One region of the Arthrobacter sp. genome, then DNA from elsewhere that is predicted to be linked to it. Evidence: riboswitches for the same ligand, from Rfam matches in the RefSeq annotation. Region 1 holds a riboswitch; each other region holds the start of a gene.

Region 1 (5,321 bases):
CCCACCAGAGCTGCGCACCAGGCCGGCATCGCGTGCACCCACGCGAGTGCTCGCTGCCCTCGGGAGGGGCTTAGAGCGAAACGGACCCGTCAATGCAGGTCACAGACTCCCCGCCGACCCAGATCCGGCCTTCACGCATAAAAACCCTGACCAGCCCGGCCCGATGGACCGCCGTACCCTGCGTCACCGTGTAGCGCTCCTCTGCGAGGCCCTCGCCGATCAGCCACTGGGCCAGTCCCGCGTTCAGGCTGCCGGTGACCGGGTCCTCGGCCACCCCCAGGCCGGGAGCGAAAGCGCGGACCTCGAAGTCCGTTTCGGCGGATTCGGGCTGTGGAGCGATCACGCCGACCCGCAGGTTGCCGAGCGCCGCGTGGTCCGGGCGCAGCGAGAGCACGGTCTCGGCGTCGGGCAGCAGCAAGCCCATCCATCCCGGCCCGTTGTCCACCCACTGGTGGCCTCGGACCTGCTCCGGCGACAGTCCCAGCGCAGCCGTGACCCGGGCCAGGATGTCCGACTCGACGGGGCCGGTGCGGATGAGCCGCGGCGCGGCGAAGGCAGCCAGTCCGGCATTGACCCGCAGCGGCACCAGCCCGATGCCGCATTCCTGGACCACAAGCCCCGGCCTCATTGGCGTGTTGCCCGCCTCCGTCCAGGCGTGGCACGTTCCAAGCGTGGGATGTCCGGCGAACGGGATCTCTCCCCCGGGTGTGAAGATCCGGACGCGGTAGTCGGCGTCCTCCTGGATCGCCGGGAGCACGAAGGTGGTCTCCGAAAGATTCGTCCAACGGGCGAACTGCAGCATCTGTTCGTCATCAAGGTCTTCGCCATCCAGCACCACGGCAAGCGGATTGCCCTGGTAGGGGCGGCCACCAAAGACGTCTACCTGCTTGAACCAGCGTTGTCTCATGCGGACACTGTAATGGCTCTTCCGGCTTGCCGGGGGAACAACCGCCTGCCCGGAGAGCAGCCCGGCCGTTACGAACTGTTGCGAATCATGTGGCCTGTGTGACACGGGTTTGCGCCTCCCTGCGCCGGGCCCTAGGTTGATGGACAGAATCAAGAGTTCCAGCCACAGGCCCTGGCCGGCTGGACGGCAACCCTCTCGCCATAGCGGGGTGCTCCAGGTGACGATTCGGCCGTTCCGGTGGATCTCCCGGTCCGGCAAGTACAGCGTTCCCGTGTTGCCCGCAGGACGGATGGGCGCGTCAGGCAGAGGAAATCCAGTGGCCCTTGAAACCGATCTGCACCCCAATGCGCTCCGCCGGGCGTTCGGGCGTTTCCCCTCCGGGATCGCCGCTCTTTGTGCTGAAATCGACGGCGCTCCCCAGGGGATCGTGGCCTCGTCCTTCACCGTTGGCGTTTCGATGGATCCGCCGCTGGTGATGTTCGCAGTCCAGAACACCTCGCGCACCTGGCCGGTGCTGCGGCGGGCGGTACGGCTGGGCGTGTCCGTCCTGGGGGCGGGGCACGACGGCGTCTGCCGCCAGATCGCCTCCAGGGACGGCGACCGTTTTACCGGCCTGAACGTGGCTGAGTCCGGTACCGGCGCCCTGTTCCTGGAGGAGGCAGCACTCTGGCTCGAGTGCTCGGTCGAAGGCGAGGTGCCCGCCGGGGATCATGCGGTGGTGCTGCTGCGCGTGCACGGCTACTCCACCCACGAAGACGCCCACGAGCCGCTCGTGTTCCACGGATCGAAGTTCCGGAACCTGTCGGTGCCTGAGTTCGCGCTCTAACCGGACGGATTGAAGCAGCAAATCAAACCTCATTCAAAAAGGTGCACGTCCCGCAGCAGGACGTGCACCTTTTTGTTGGTTACCGGTGTCTAGCCGGTGCAGAGGCCGCTAGGCGTCGAGGCCGAGGCGGAAGAGCGCCGCCAGGCTGCCGGCCTTCAACGTTGCCATTCCGGGGTTGGCTGACGTTGTGAGGCCCGTCCAGATCTGATTGGCACCCGCGTTCTTCGAGAACATGCCAACTATTCCCTCGTCACGGTAGAAGTCGAGGTAGCTCGAGACCGAACTCTTGATGTGCCCGTCTGCTTCAAAGAGCCAAACCTGAGATCCGTCGGCCGGGGCGCACGAGGCGGTTTTCACCGGCGTACCGGGCACCAGGCACAGGTCAGGACGCGCCTCGCTGTGGATCGCACCGCGCGCATCCGCAAACCAGCGCTGGGCAGCGGTATCGGCGCACCGCGACTTGTCCTTGGGGACGGTGACGCCGCCATTGTTCTCCAGTACGAGGCAGTGGCCGTTGTTCACGAGGACCCGCCCACCGCTGGGAAGGACCTGGGTGGGGCTTTCCGTGAATCCGCTCCTGGTCAGGAGTGCCGTGAGTTCTGCCGTCGTGGCGGGGTCCTTCGCATCGAGCTTCGCCTGGTTCGCCTCAATGAACGCATCGATGGAGGCAGTGGCGAAATTCAGGCCGGCAAGCGTCGCCAGGCTGCCTGACTTCAGCGTGGCCATACCGGGGTTCGCTGCGGCGGCCAGACCGGTCCAGATCTGGTTCGCCCCGTTTGTCTTCCCGTACATGCCCGCGATCCCCTGGTGCCGGTAGAAATCGAGGTAGCTCGAGACCGCGCTCTTGATATGCCCGTCGGCCTCAAGCTTCCACACCTGTGATCCTGCAGCCTGGGAGCACGCGGCAACATTCACCGGAGTACCGGGAACGAGGCACAGATCCGGGCGCTGTTCGCTGTGAATTGCACCGCGGACGTCGATCATCCAGCGCTGGGAAGCAGTGTCGGCGCACAGCGCCTTGTCCTGCGGCACCGTCACGCCGAGGTCTTCGCCAAGGACGAGGCAATGCCCGCCGTCGACCAGCAACCTGCCTCCCTGCGGAAGCACCTGGGTGGGATTCTCGACGAAGCCCAGCGAGGACATCAACTTGAACAGTTCCGCTGTGGCGGCCGGATCCTTGGCATCGAGCTTGGCCTGGTTCCCCTGGATGAAACTGTCGATCGAGGCGGCGGCCGCCGTTTGTGCCTGGACTGATTCGGCCACGCGCCGGGCCTCCGGTGTGAGCCCGCTCAGGTCATCCTTCCAGCTCTGCAGGAGCACAGTGCCGTTTGTGTCCAAGACTGGTACGGCCTGGTTGGCAACGGCCTGGAGCTTCGCTTCAAGCTCCGGCAGTTCAACGGCACGCAGGGCTTCGTACCCGGCTTCCTGGCCAATCACGACGGCGGGGCGAAGCGGCTCCTGATCTGCTGCAATGCTGATCGAGTTGCCGAGCTTGGTCGTTGTCCCATTCACCCGGCAGTAGATCGAGGCATCGGTCGGCTTATCCGCTTCGGCGAGATTGACGTTGAACTGCTTGACGCCGTTGCTCGCCAGCAGGGCCGTCTGCTCGACGTGCCCGTCCTGGAAGGTGATATCCAGCCAGCACCGGCGCGTTGAGTCAGTGGCCTTGGTGTCCGCCTGCGGGAGGTCGAATACGTTGCCGTAGTTGCTGCGGAAGGCGGGGTAAAGCACGGTCTGTTCAGGCACCGATGGGTTGTATCCACCGAGCAGGGTGTAGACCGGAACGCCGACCTGGGCGGGTTTGGGCGCCGAGAACGCGGGCGTCTTCACCTTCGCATCAACGTAGGCGCCTGCTGCGGCATCCCAGTCCCGGTAGCCGCTGGGGTAGGACAGGTCCGGGACAACGGTGGCCAGGGACCGCTGGGTGATCTCCGTGCTGTAACCGGTGAGGTGGGTGTAGCGCGAGAGGGTGCTCGAGTTGCTGCCGCCGGACATGGCGTCCCGGTGGTAGTTGTAGAGGCCCTGGTAGTTCTGCGTGAAGCGCCCGGCGTTCAAGTCGAACCCCTCGGCGGTGAAGTCGGTGTTCGAGGAGAGATTGGAACGCATGCGGTCCCGGTAGGCAATGTAGCCCCAGCCGCTTTCGCTGTGGTGGCTGGCGTTGATGACCCGGTCATCACCCTGCTTCGAGGTATCCACCCCCGGATAGTGTCCAAGACCGTAGGAGTGGCCGAGCTCATGGCTGAGCTCGTTGCCCACGGAGTCGTACAGGGTCGCCATCCCGTTGCCCCCGCTGAGGCCGTGCGTCTGCACACCGTTGGCATAGTTTCCGGCCGAGTGATGGATGATCCGCTGGTTGAACGTCCCCGGCTGCCGCTGGTCCATCGACCCGCTGGTGGTGCCGAAATTGGCGAGGTTGATGCCGGTGCTCACCTGCGCCTTGCCGACGCTTTCGCGCAGGTCGCCCGAGTAGACGTCGCCGTTGACGGCGCTTTTGCCTTCATAGATGACGCCGGAGGACACGATGACCTTATCGAGGCGAACCGGCTCATAAACAGCCATCGTGAGTTTGGAGACCGGAATGGTCTGGAAGTAATCGGCCCCGGACTTTTCCGGCTGGTTGAACATGTAGTGACCATCGGACTTCGGGTAGTCCGTGAGCATGCCGAGCTCGATCGAGCTGATAATCATCTCCGCCGGCGCAGCGAACTGGATGTTGCTCCGTGCGAGCACTCCGGTACCCGTGTCCGTTGTAAAGGTCAGCTCCAGGCCCGGTTTCATCCAATTCCAGGGCAGCTCGGCAGTCCAAGCTGTCGAGGAATAAGCGACGTCGGCCCGGTTGTTAGTGATGTCCATATCGGAGCGGGGAATATCCGACGGCGGGGCCAGTTGGAGCGTCCCCTGGGGAACCCCGTTAATGGTGGCCGCTACGCTTACTCCCGAGGCGCCTGAATGGGGCGAGAAAAGGAGCAGCGCCGCCCGGTCTGCCACCAGCGAAGGCATCTTTGCCGCGGCATTTCCGGCCGCATTGATTGTATGGCTCTGGGCAAACTGCACCTGGCCTGCAAGACCCCCTGTGAGGTCATTGCGGAGCTGGCGCTCCGTCCCCGCCGCGGTGGTGTCATAGAATCCGGCAAGGTCAAGGGGAACGACGGCGGACGCAGGCTCCCCAGCCAGCGTCTCGGTGCCGTTGCCGGCGTCGTTGGTTGTGGGGACTGCCGTCGAGAAACCGGTGAGTCCGAGGACCAGGGCCGTTCCGACGGTTGCCGTGGTCAGCCGGGATAACAGTGGGGGTGTGAGACTTTTGCGCTGCATTCGTGTTTCCTCGTCGGCCCGCGGTAAATCGACGATGTGACTGATAGTCGGGTGCGGGCAGAAACTAATCGCCTTAAAAACCCTATGAGTGGCAATCTCCAGCCGGAATAGCGGTAGCGCAAAATGGGCACAAAATTCCCAAACTAATTCTGCCGGTCAATCACAAGCATGCTTCATTTTTCCGACACCGAAATCATTCTCGTTTCTGAATTCGCACTAACGCACGAATTTCGGTCCGGAGCCCGTCCCCCGGAGCAGGCAGCAAAAAGCCCGGCC
Region 2 (5,321 bases), on a different contig from region 1:
GTCAGCATGTTCGGGGAGCCCTGGATCGCGGTGCGCTGCATGTGGTGCTTGACGGCACGGATGCCGCCCAGCTCCTCACCGCCGCCGGCGCGGCCGGGACCGCCGTGGACCAGGTGCGGCACGGGCGAGCCGTGTCCGGTGGAGGACCGGGCATCCTCGCGGTTGAGTACATGCACACGGCCGTGGTGGCCGGCGATGCCGATGGCCAGCTCGCGGACGGTCTGCGGATCGTTGCTGCAGACCGTAGCCACCAGCGAGCCGCCGCCAAGGGCTGCCAGGCGGACGGCGTCGGCCGTGTCTTCGTAGCCGATGACCGAGGACACCGGCCCGAAGGCCTCCACCGAGTGCAGCGCCTCTGCCTCGGCGTCGTCCCAGGTCAGCAGGATCGGGGCCATAAAGGCACCGTCTGCGGCCACTCCGCGGCTGCCATCCAGCTGGACGGTTTCGGGTGCGTCCAGGGTGCCATACGCGATCCGCGCACCGCTGGCCAGCAGTGCCTCGACGGAGGAGCGGACCCCGTCGCGCTGTTCGGTGGAGGCCAGGGCACCCATGGTGACGCCCTCTGCACGAGGGTCGCCCAGGACAACGCGCTGCTCGATCCGCTGGGCAGCGGCGGCAACGACGTCGTTCACCAGTGCCTTGGGGACGATTGCGCGGCGGATGCTGGTGCACTTCTGGCCGGCCTTGACGGTCATTTCGGTGACCAGGGACTTCACGTAGGCGTCGAACTCCGGGGTGCCGGGAACGGCGTCGGGGCCCAGGATCGAGGCGTTCAGCGAGTCGGTTTCGCTGGTGAAGCGGACGCCGCCTTCCACCACGTTGGAGTGGGACTTCAGCTTGTTGGCGGTCGACGCCGATCCGGTGAAGGAGACCATGTCCCGGTAGTCCAGGTGGTCCAGCAGGTCGCGGGCGGAGCCGGAGATCAGCTGCAGCGATCCCGCCGGAAGGATGCCGGATTCGATCATCAGGCGGACGGCGGCCTCGGTGAGGTAGCCGGTGGGGGTGGCGGGCTTGACGATGGTCGGCACGCCGGCCAGGAAGGCCGGGGCGAATTTCTCCAGCATGCCCCAGACCGGGAAGTTGAAAGCATTGATCTGCACGGCGACACCGGGAATGGAGGTGTAGATGTGCTCACCGATGAAGGAGCCATCCTTGGACAGGACTTCCGCGGTGCCGTCGATGGCCACGGTGGCGTTGGGCAGTTCGCGCCGGCCCTTCGACCCGAAGGTGAAGAGCACGCCGATGCCGCCGTCGATGTCCACCAGGGAATCGATTTTGGTGGCACCTGTGCGGGCGGAGATTTCATAGAGTTCCGGCCGGCGGCCGTTGAGGTACTGCGCCAGTTCCTTGAGCTTCAGGGCACGCTGGTGGAAGGTGAGGCCGGCCAGCCCGCGGTGGCCCACGGTGCGTCCGTGCTCGACGGCGGCGGCGGTGTCCAGCCCGTCGGTGCTGACCAGGGCCAGGAGTTCGCCGGTGCTGGCATCACGGACTTCGGCCGGGCTGGCAGCCGCCAGGCTGCCGCTCTCCGGGGTCCACCATTCGTCCTGGACGAAACTGGGGACGACTTGCACGTCTATGGCGGTTGAGGTCATCTTCGACGGACCCTTTCGATACTGGACGTTGGTTTCGGATCGCCCGGGAGGCCCCCGCCGTCCCGGCTGGAGCCGGGTGCGCACGCGGATAACTGACCGGACGGTCGGTAATCAATCCAGCCTACATGAGAGTGCGCTGGAGCACACCACCGGGGTATCCCCGGAGCTCGAAACAGCGAACGACGGCGGCACCCCCTCTCCAGGGGACACCGCCGTCGTTGATCGCAGCAGCACCGGGGCCGCGGCTCCGCAGGACGCGGTGCCGGGGCGCTGGTTACTTCTTAGACGTAACTACTTCATGTGCGGAACAACCACGGCACGGCCGCTGAGCTCGCCCGATTCCAGCTTCCGGTAGGCCTCGAGGGCGTTATCCATGCTGTAGAGCTCCACCTCGGGCTTGATCTGCCCGGCGCGGTACATCGCCACCACTTCATGCAGGTCTTCGATGGTGCCCCAGTAGGTGTTGGTCGTGGTCGACTCGTACGGGGTGGTGAAGAAGCTCCATTCGTACGATCCGCCGGCGATGCCAACCACAGTGAACCGGGACTGCGGTGCCATCGATGCGGCTGCAGTCTTGATGGTCGGAGAAACCCCGACGAAGTCGAACGCAGCATCCACGCCGCGCCCGCCGGTGATCTCCCGGATGCGTTCCACCTGGCCCTCGCCGCCGGGAACCACGATGGCCCCGGCAGCTTCGGCCTTCTGCATGGCCTCTTCCTTCATGTCAGTGGCAATCACGGTGGCGCCGGTGAGCGCCTTCAGGATCTGCACAGCCATCTGGCCCAACCCGCCGAGGCCGATCACCAGGGCGTATTTGCCGCCCCCAGCCAGGTTCGGCAGGGAGTTCTTGATGGCGTGATACGGCGTCAGCGCTGCATCGGAAAGCGGCGCAGCGGCGACGGGATCGGCGTCGCCCAGCGGGACCAGGTTCCGGACCGGGACCACTACATATTCAGCCATGCCGCCGTCGCGGCCCAGCCCCATGCCCAGGTAAGGGATCTCGGCGGCGTTCTCGCAGTAGGTGTCCTGTCCGCGGGAGCAGGCCTTGCAATGCCCGCAGCCCACCGGGCCGTAGACCAGGTAGGCGCCGCCGACCTCTACGCCGCTGACACCTTCCCCGAGTTCCTCGACCCAGCCGGAGTTCTCATGGCCCAGGACGAACGCGGGCGGAATCGACCCCGGCGAGCCTTCGGAAAAATCCTTATAGATTGCGACGTCGGAGTGGCAGGCACCGGCGCCTGCCACCTTCAGCAGGACCTCGCCCGGGCCCGGCTTCGGCTTTTCGACCTCCGTCAGGGACGGGAAAGTCTGCCACTTCTCAAATACAACTGCACGCATAATGCCTTCTTCTTTGAATCGGTGAGGCGAATTTTCGTCGCCATCCCCACTATATGCATAAACATCTAGTGGAGTCACAGTGGCCCTTCCCGGCGGGAGCGGAGGCTGCTAGGGTAAGCAGTGCTTCACGAGATGTGGCCTCCGCACCCGGCACCACCGGGCAGGAAAAGCTCCGACTGGCCTCACACCAACCCCATTGTTCGGCGGGTGGTTCGGATGACGAAGCGGCCCGCACCAACCGTTGCGGGCAAGGACAACCCATCAAAGGACAAACACTGTGGCTTACTCCAGTGACTCCCGCGTCCGTGTTCCCCCGGGCCGCACGGCGCCGGCACCCGCCCGCACCCCTTCCGGCCCCCAGAGCGGATACGACGACTGGATTGACGTGGAAGTGCACGCCGACCCAGAGCTCGACGTCATCGCCCTGGTGCTCGACGGCGCCCAACAGCTCGTGTGGCACCCGGACGTGGCGCGGGTGGCGCTCGCACTGGCTTCCGCGGCCGACTCCGCACAGTGGTGCCCGCGGCACTCGATGCTGCTGGTACCGGGTGGTTTCCAAAGCCCCGCAGGCAGCTCTTTTTTCTGCTTGGCCACTCTGGAGCGCCCGCACCGGTGCAGCGGGAAACCACTTCCGGCTGAGGCCGGGCTTCCCATGCCGCAGTAGCGGCTTCAGTCCAGCAGCCGGGCCCGGAGCCGGGCGAGGGTGTCCTCCCCGGTTCCGGCCGTACGCAGGTACGTTTCGGCATCGAGCACCCCCAGCACGTCCCGCAGTTCCTGCCGCGCGCCGGCATTTCGTATGGCGAGCTCGGCGTCGCTGAGGGGATGTTCACGCGGCTGCCGCTGGAGCCGGTGCCACTCGTTGATTCCCGCGGCGGCCTGCTGGTAGTCCCGCCAGATCTCCTCCTCCGCTGCTCCGGCGAGCTGCAGCAGGAGCAGGGTGACCAGGCCCGTGCGGTCCCGCCCCGCGGAACAGTGAATAACGACGCCGCCGGGAGGCGCATCCGCGAGGGTCCGGGCAATCGCGGCGAACTTCTCCGGCCAGCGGTGCAGGTTTTCGGGGTAGAACCGCGGTGAGTTCAGGTACGGGCCGGTCAGTGCGGTGAATTCCGGGTCGGCGGCTTCCTGGGTGGGCCGGTTCAGGAACCGGATGCCGGCAACTGCCGACGGCGGCACCACCGGATCGGTATCCCGCCGGCCGATTTCGGAGTCGTTGCGCAGGTCCACCACGGTGCGGACACCGGCGTCGTACGCCTGCTCCCAGCCGCGTGCCGTGATCCATTCGGCCCGGCCCATCCGGTAGATCCGGCCGGGCTGGAGCCTGCGTCCGCGCGCGACGGCGATCCCGCCGAGGTCGCGGGCGTTGACCGCGCCGTCCCAGTCCACCGTTCCGTTGCTGCCGCTGTTCATTGCCCCAGCCTAGGCGCAGGACATTTCGGGGAGGCCCGTGCCTCACGCAGGGACGGCGTTCCGTTCGGCGTGTGACGATCCAGCGCTGAGTGGGGACACCGTCGAGGCCTCACGGGCCGCGACGCCAATCGGTAACCTCGGGATAGGCGGAGAATCCGGCCGCCAGGTAGGTGGATACGGCGCCGGTGTTAGAGCTCTCTGCGCAGACAATGGCGCTCGATGAGCCCATCTCGCGAAGCGATGCCGCGGCCGCCCGCGTCATGATTGTGCCGTATCCGCGGCCGCGGTGCTCTTGATGCACCCCCATCGGCTCGATGAGGCCGGGACGCCCGGCGCCAGCAGACCATACCGTGGCGACGGCGACTGCACGACTGTCGTCATGGAGCGAGAGGATGCGCACGGCTTCGAAACATGGTCCCTCCGCTGCTGCCCGCCATCCAGCTACGAATTTGCGCAGCCGCTCGTCCGGCATCGGCGTTCCACGAAAAGCCGACCAGTGAACAGACACCCACTCATCAGTGCAACCTGGTTCGATGGTCTCGATCCGGTGACCGGCAACCTCGACAGTCGCTGCCAGATTACGCTGGAGCGGTGTCCACGGCTCGTCGGGTGACCACCCCTCCTTCGCGAGTTGCCCGGAGAGAGCTGACGCGCCGCGCGCCTCGATGGTTGCGCTTCCTGCATCGAGGACACCAGCGGCCGGCTCACCGACGTCCGCGGCGATGCGGACAGCGAGAGACTCGTCCTGGTGCCGGGCCGGGTCCATCGCGAATCGCAGCAGCTGGGGGCCATCGAGGAGCGCGATCGCCAGAACGGTGTCTCCATCCGACCACACCCGTGTCGCAGCGGCCGTGGCAGCAGCTCCACGCAGTGAGTACCAGCCCAAGTCGCCCGGATGCAGATGTAGTGGTCCCTCGTCGTACTGCCACTGCTTCAGCACGCCAACTATCTGATTGAGCTCGTTGACGTCAGGCGTTCTCACTT
Region 3 (5,321 bases), on a different contig from region 1:
TTCCGGGGCGGCTCCCCGGGCCGAAAGCCGGGGCGGGGCAGGAACCCAGGGTGCAGCTCCGGCGACCTTGGCACCCCGCAAGCACCAGCCCATTGACCCCGCTTGGAGGCGCTCCTACCGTGGAATGACCGCCAGTCCGCGGGCTGGAACTCCCGCCAAGGAGGAATCATGGACCCTTCAGCCGGCGCCTCGGGGCGTGTGCTGTCCGCCGATGGAACACCGATCGCCTGGGACCGGCACGGCGCCGGACCTCCCCTGGTGGTGGTGGATCCGATCATGATGGACCGGACCACCTCCGGATTGGCCGGCGTCGCGGAACGGCTCGCCGCAGGCCACACCGTTTACACCTACGACCGCCGGGGCAAGGGTGCCAGCGGCGACGGGGAGGAATACACGGCTGAATCAGAAGTGGACGACCTCCTGGCGGTAGTCGAAACCGCCGGCGGAACGGCGGATCTGCTGGGCACCTCGTCCGGCGCGATCCTGGCCCTGCGGGCGGCCTCGGAATCCGCCGTCATCTCCAGTGTCGTGGCCGTGGAACCGCCACTGTCCAATGACGGCGGATCGGGGCCGGACATCCGCCCCCAGCTCGCGGCCCTCATCGAGGCAGACGACCGCGCCGGAGCAATCCGTCTCTTCCAGGAGTCCATCGGCGTCCCGGAAGAGCTGATCCGTGAATCCGAACCCAGCCAGTTCGAGCCAGCCGCGCACACCATCGCCTACGACCTCACTTTGATGATCGATACGGATCTGTCGAGCCTGGCAGGTATCCGTGTTCCGGTGCTGGTCCTGGCGAGCTCGGGCAGCGACCGGCGGCTCCAGGACTGGGCACGGAACACCGCAGCCGTCCTGCCCGAGGGGTCCTTCCAGCTCGTGGACGGTGGATGGCACGGAATCGAAGACGCAGCGCTGGCCGCCGCCGTTGACGCTTTCCTGGACTAGGGCAGCACCGATCCGCCCATCGACCGGTGTGCCGCTCGGCGCGTAGGCTGGGGAAGTCTTCAGCACACCGACCGGACGGAGGCGCCCACATGACGCATCGTAACGATCCCAAGGTCATCTCCCGCCTGCTCTCGGCCCAGGGACGTTGGGCGGTGGTGGGGCTTTCCAATAATCCGCTGCGTCCGGCTGTCGGCGTTGCGCGGTTCGTCCAGGACACGCTGGGGATGGAGGTCGTCCCGGTCAACTTGAAGGGCGAGGCCGTGCACGGGAATCAGGGCTACACCCGGCTTGCGGACATCCCCGGCCAAATCGACGTCGTCGACTGTTTCGTGAACTCAGCGAAAGTGGGAGATGTCGTGGACCAGGCCATTGCCGTTGGTGCCAACGCGGTGTGGCTGCAGCTGGGCGTCGTTGACGAAGCGGCAGCCCAGCGTGCCGCCGCGGCCGGGCTCGACGTCGTGATGGATACCTGCCCGGTGATTGAGGCGCGCCGCTTCGGTTGGTGAGGCACGCGCAGCCTTCCTCTGTTCATCCGCCGGATCAGGTCAGTACGCTGCGCCCAGCTCGATGAGCAGGACCCCGCCGATGATGAGGGCAATGCCCAGTCCCATCAGCCAGGTCAGTGGTTCCTGGAACAGGAACCGGCTGAGTACAGCGGTGAGGGCCACGCCGACGGCAGCCCAGATTCCGTACGCGATCCCCAGGGCCATGCCGCTGGCGAGGGTCAGGGAGAGCATGCTGAAGGCAACCGAATAACCGGTCACGACACCGGCGTACCAGCGCTTGTCCTCGAGGGCGAGGCGCAGGGAAAGGGTCCCGCCCACTTCGAAGACGATGGCTCCGCATAGGAACAGCCACGCCATCAGGCCGCCCCGCCCGTTCTCTTCTCCGCGGCCTGGCGGCCCAGTTCAACGCAGAGCACACCAGCCATCACGGCGGTGATTCCCAGGCCCATCAGTAGGGTGATCGGCTCTCCAAACAGGAACAGCGACATAACCGCGGTGAGCGCAACCCCGGTGGCACCCCAGATTCCGTAGGCAACGCCCAGTCCCATGCCGGCGCGCAGGGTCGCCGAGAGCAAAACGAACGCGGCCAGATAGGCAGGCACCACAACGGCGTACAGGGCGGGAGCGTCCAGGGCTGCCTTCAGCGCAAGGGAGCCGGTGACTTCCAGGACGATTGCCAGCAGCAGGAAAAGCCAGGCTTTCACGGGGTGGTGCCGTTTGCCGGGCGGAGGTCTGTGGGAAGGGACCGGTGGGACTGCCAGGCCGCGAGCAGATCCTGCCGGGATCCAGCCGGATTGTCCCGATGCCACTGCCTGCTGAAGCGGTTGAGTTCGAACTGCGCCCCGATAGGCCTCGGCTCGGCGCCGCGGGTGGCATGCCAGTGGTCCAACGCCGCGGCCAGGGTCGCGCTGCCGTCGTTGGCCGCGAAAAACTCCCGCATCGGAGCGTCGAAGCGGAACCCCGGTCCCAGGGCATTGAGGAAAAACGCCCGGAGGACCTGGCTGCAGGGATGGCCGGCGGGAATGACAGTGTGGATGGTCAGCGGCGGCCTCAGCCGGTCCGCCGTTCGGCCCGGTGCCGGTGTTGGAAGCGGCTGGGGGCGGCCATCCAGGAACGCTTCCAAACGGTCAGCGAGGCTTTCCTTCGAGCCTGTTGCCCGCAGGCCCAGGTGCCGGGCAAAGGCCTGCAGCTCGTCCTTGAGCCAGTACCAGCGGCGGAACTCTGCTCCGCTGAGGCTGGGGGAAAGCGGCGGACGTTCGGGAAGTGTCACACAGCAATCCTGCCTCACCCTGCGCGAGTTGGTGGTATGCGGATCGCTGGAGCCGCACCGCCGAGGGCTCGGTGACAGGGGGGAACTGAACGCAGGATGACGTAACAAAGTCCGGGTGTGACGCCCGGAGAGTCACAGTCCGACGCACTGTGCCACGGACGGACACATGTTTGCGCGGTCCCGTCCCCGGCCACCAGCATGGACCCATAACCATCCAGAGCGGCTGAGAGACCTGGCTCCGTGACGCCGCAGCAACCCCTTCCGTAATTCTGCGGAGATGGGTGCTACCGCCAGGACCGATGGAGAAGCATCTGCTTTCGTTGGTCCGCCGCAGCCGTGTCCTGCCACGCTGCCGCCGGGCCCCCAGTGCGGGTGGGCACCTCTTCTCGGGTACTGACCGAAGGAGGACGGCATGATCCGGATCGAGAACGTTTCGACCGTTTTCAGCAGCAGTGGATCCAGCTTGACCGCTGTGGATGACGTGTCACTGGACATCCCGCGCGGCAGCATCCAAGGAATCATCGGCTTCTCCGGAGCCGGTAAATCCACCCTGCTGCGCAACATCAACCTGCTGGAGCGCCCCACCTCGGGCCGGGTGCTGGTGGATGGAGTGGACCTCACCGGCCTGGGCGACGCCGAACTACGCGCCACCCGGCACGGGATCGGCATGATCTTCCAGCACTTCAACCTGCTAAACAACCGCACAGCCGCGCAGAACGTGGAGCTCTCACTCAAGTTCGCCGGGGTGGGCAACGCCGCCGAGCGCCGCCGCCGGGCACTCGAGGCGCTCGCCGTCGTCGACCTGTCCGAGAAAGCTGGAACCTACCCGGCCAAGCTCTCCGGCGGCCAAAAGCAGCGGGTGGCAATCGCCCGTGCCCTGGCCACCGAGCCGAAGGTCCTGCTGTGCGATGAGCCCACGTCCGCCGTCGACCCGCGGACCACCGCCTCCGTGCTGCAGTACCTCAGCGACGTCAACGCCCGCTTCGGCATCACGATCGTGGTGGTCACGCACGAGATGAACGTCGTCAAGGCGATCGCGGACAACGTGGCCGTGATGGAGGAGGGCCGCGTGGTGGAACAGTTCGCGCTTGCCGAGCTGCAGCGGCCCGGTTTCACGCCCGCAACCTCGATTGGCCGCTATCTCATTTCCGACGAAATCCGCCTGGACCGCGCTGCAAGAGAGCCCGCCGCCGCCCGGTTTGAAGGAGCCCACCATGCTTGAGCGCATCATCGAAGTCTGGCCCGAACTGCTCACCGCGCTGGGCCAGACGGGCATCATGCTGCTGGTGGCGATCCCGCTGGCCGTACTCATCGGCACCCCGCTGGGCGTCCTGCTCTACGGCCTGGGCCCCAACGGGCTGGTCCACAAACCCAAGCTGCACCGGGTCCTGGACTCGGCGGTCAACCTGGTCCGGTCCTTTCCGTTCCTGATCCTGCTGATCGCCATCATCCCGTTCACCCGCTTCATCGTGGGCACCACCATCGGCACGGCCGCGGTGATTGTGCCGCTGACCATCAACGCGATCCCATACTTCGCCCGGTTCGTGGAACAGAACCTCACCGCGCTGGGCGGGGGTGTGGTGGAAGCGGCCCGTTCCATGGGCGCGACCCGGTCCCAGATTGTCCGCGACGTCCTGCTGGTCGAAGCGCGGCCGGGGCTGATCAGCTCCGCGACCATCATGACCGTCAGCTTCATCTCCTACTCCGCCATGGCCGGCCTCGTGGGCGGCGGCGGGATCGGGGACTTCGCCATCCGCTACGGCTACTACCGCTACGAAACCGGGCTGATGATCACCGCGATCGTCCTCATGATCCTGCTGGTGCAGGCCGTGCAGCTGGGCGGCTCCTGGATCTCCCGCCGCGCCGACAAACGCCTCTAGCCCTCCGCTCCTACCGAAAGAACGCCCATGCCTATCCCCAGTACCCGTTTCTCCGGACCGCGGCCGCGACTGCTGCTGAACGCGTTCCTGATGAACACCACCAGCCACATCCGCGGCGGCCAGTGGCGGCATCCGGAAGCCGAACAGCACCGCTTTAACGAACTCGGTTTCTGGACGGACCTCGCCCGCCAGCTCGAAGCGGCGAAGTTCGACGCCCTCTTTTTCGCCGACGTCGTGGGCCTCTATGGAAACCACGACGGCGGCTGGGCCTCGCATGTGCGCCGCGGCCTGCAGGTCCCGGCCAACGATCCCGTGCTGCTGCTCGCCGCGCTGGCCGGCGCCACGAGCGAGATCGGCCTGGCCGCGACGTCCTCGGTGGTGCAAAGCCACCCCTTCCAGTTCGCGCGCCAGATGTCCACGCTTGACCACCTCACGAACGGCCGGGCCGGGTGGAACATCGTCACTTCGGTGCTGGAGAACGCGCACCGGAACTTCGGCGGCGACGGACTCACCGAGCATGACCGCAGGTACGACTGGGCCGACGAATACGTCGAAGCCGTCTACAAACTGTGGGAAGGGTCGTGGGACGAGGACGCACTAAGCCAAGACAAGTACAGCGGAGTGCATGCGGACCCGGAGAAGGTGCACAAGATCCATCACCGCGGAGAGCGCTACTCGATCGACGGGCCGCACCTGAGTTCACCGTCACCGCAGCGCACCCCG

Evidence for each region. Region 1 has a riboswitch for S-adenosylmethionine ahead of RTN46_RS14935 (flavin reductase family protein). Riboswitches for the same ligand answer to the same signal wherever they lie in the genome.
Region 2: it holds a riboswitch for S-adenosylmethionine, as region 1 does, so the genes downstream of both, RTN46_RS08725 (hypothetical protein) here and RTN46_RS14935 (flavin reductase family protein) in region 1, are expected to answer to the same signal.
Region 3: it holds a riboswitch for S-adenosylmethionine, as region 1 does, so the genes downstream of both, RTN46_RS07370 (ATP-binding cassette domain-containing protein) here and RTN46_RS14935 (flavin reductase family protein) in region 1, are expected to answer to the same signal.

The regions. Positions count from the first base shown of each region.
Region 1 covers NZ_DALZXY010000105.1:1,876-7,196, forward strand. The annotation lists gene RTN46_RS14930 (PhzF family phenazine biosynthesis protein) at 71-907, opposite strand; SAM riboswitch class IV at 1,055-1,174, shown strand; gene RTN46_RS14935 (flavin reductase family protein) at 1,224-1,733, shown strand; gene RTN46_RS14940 (M66 family metalloprotease) at 1,842-5,045, opposite strand.
Region 2 covers NZ_DALZXY010000037.1:21,215-26,535, reverse strand. The annotation lists gene paaZ (phenylacetic acid degradation bifunctional protein PaaZ) at 1-1,592, opposite strand, end outside; gene RTN46_RS08730 (NAD(P)-dependent alcohol dehydrogenase) at 1,884-2,930, opposite strand; SAM riboswitch class IV at 3,054-3,190, shown strand; gene RTN46_RS08725 (hypothetical protein) at 3,208-3,594, shown strand; gene RTN46_RS08720 (tyrosine-protein phosphatase) at 3,600-4,337, opposite strand; gene RTN46_RS08715 (GNAT family N-acetyltransferase) at 4,447-5,319, opposite strand.
Region 3 covers NZ_DALZXY010000028.1:15,159-20,479, forward strand. The annotation lists gene RTN46_RS07345 (alpha/beta hydrolase) at 169-942, shown strand; gene RTN46_RS07350 (CoA-binding protein) at 1,032-1,448, shown strand; gene RTN46_RS07355 (SMR family transporter) at 1,488-1,805, opposite strand; gene RTN46_RS07360 (SMR family transporter) at 1,805-2,152, opposite strand; gene RTN46_RS07365 (hypothetical protein) at 2,149-2,718, opposite strand; SAM riboswitch class I at 2,926-3,024, shown strand; gene RTN46_RS07370 (ATP-binding cassette domain-containing protein) at 3,131-3,940, shown strand; gene RTN46_RS07375 (methionine ABC transporter permease) at 3,933-4,598, shown strand; gene RTN46_RS07380 (LLM class flavin-dependent oxidoreductase) at 4,626-5,321, shown strand, end outside.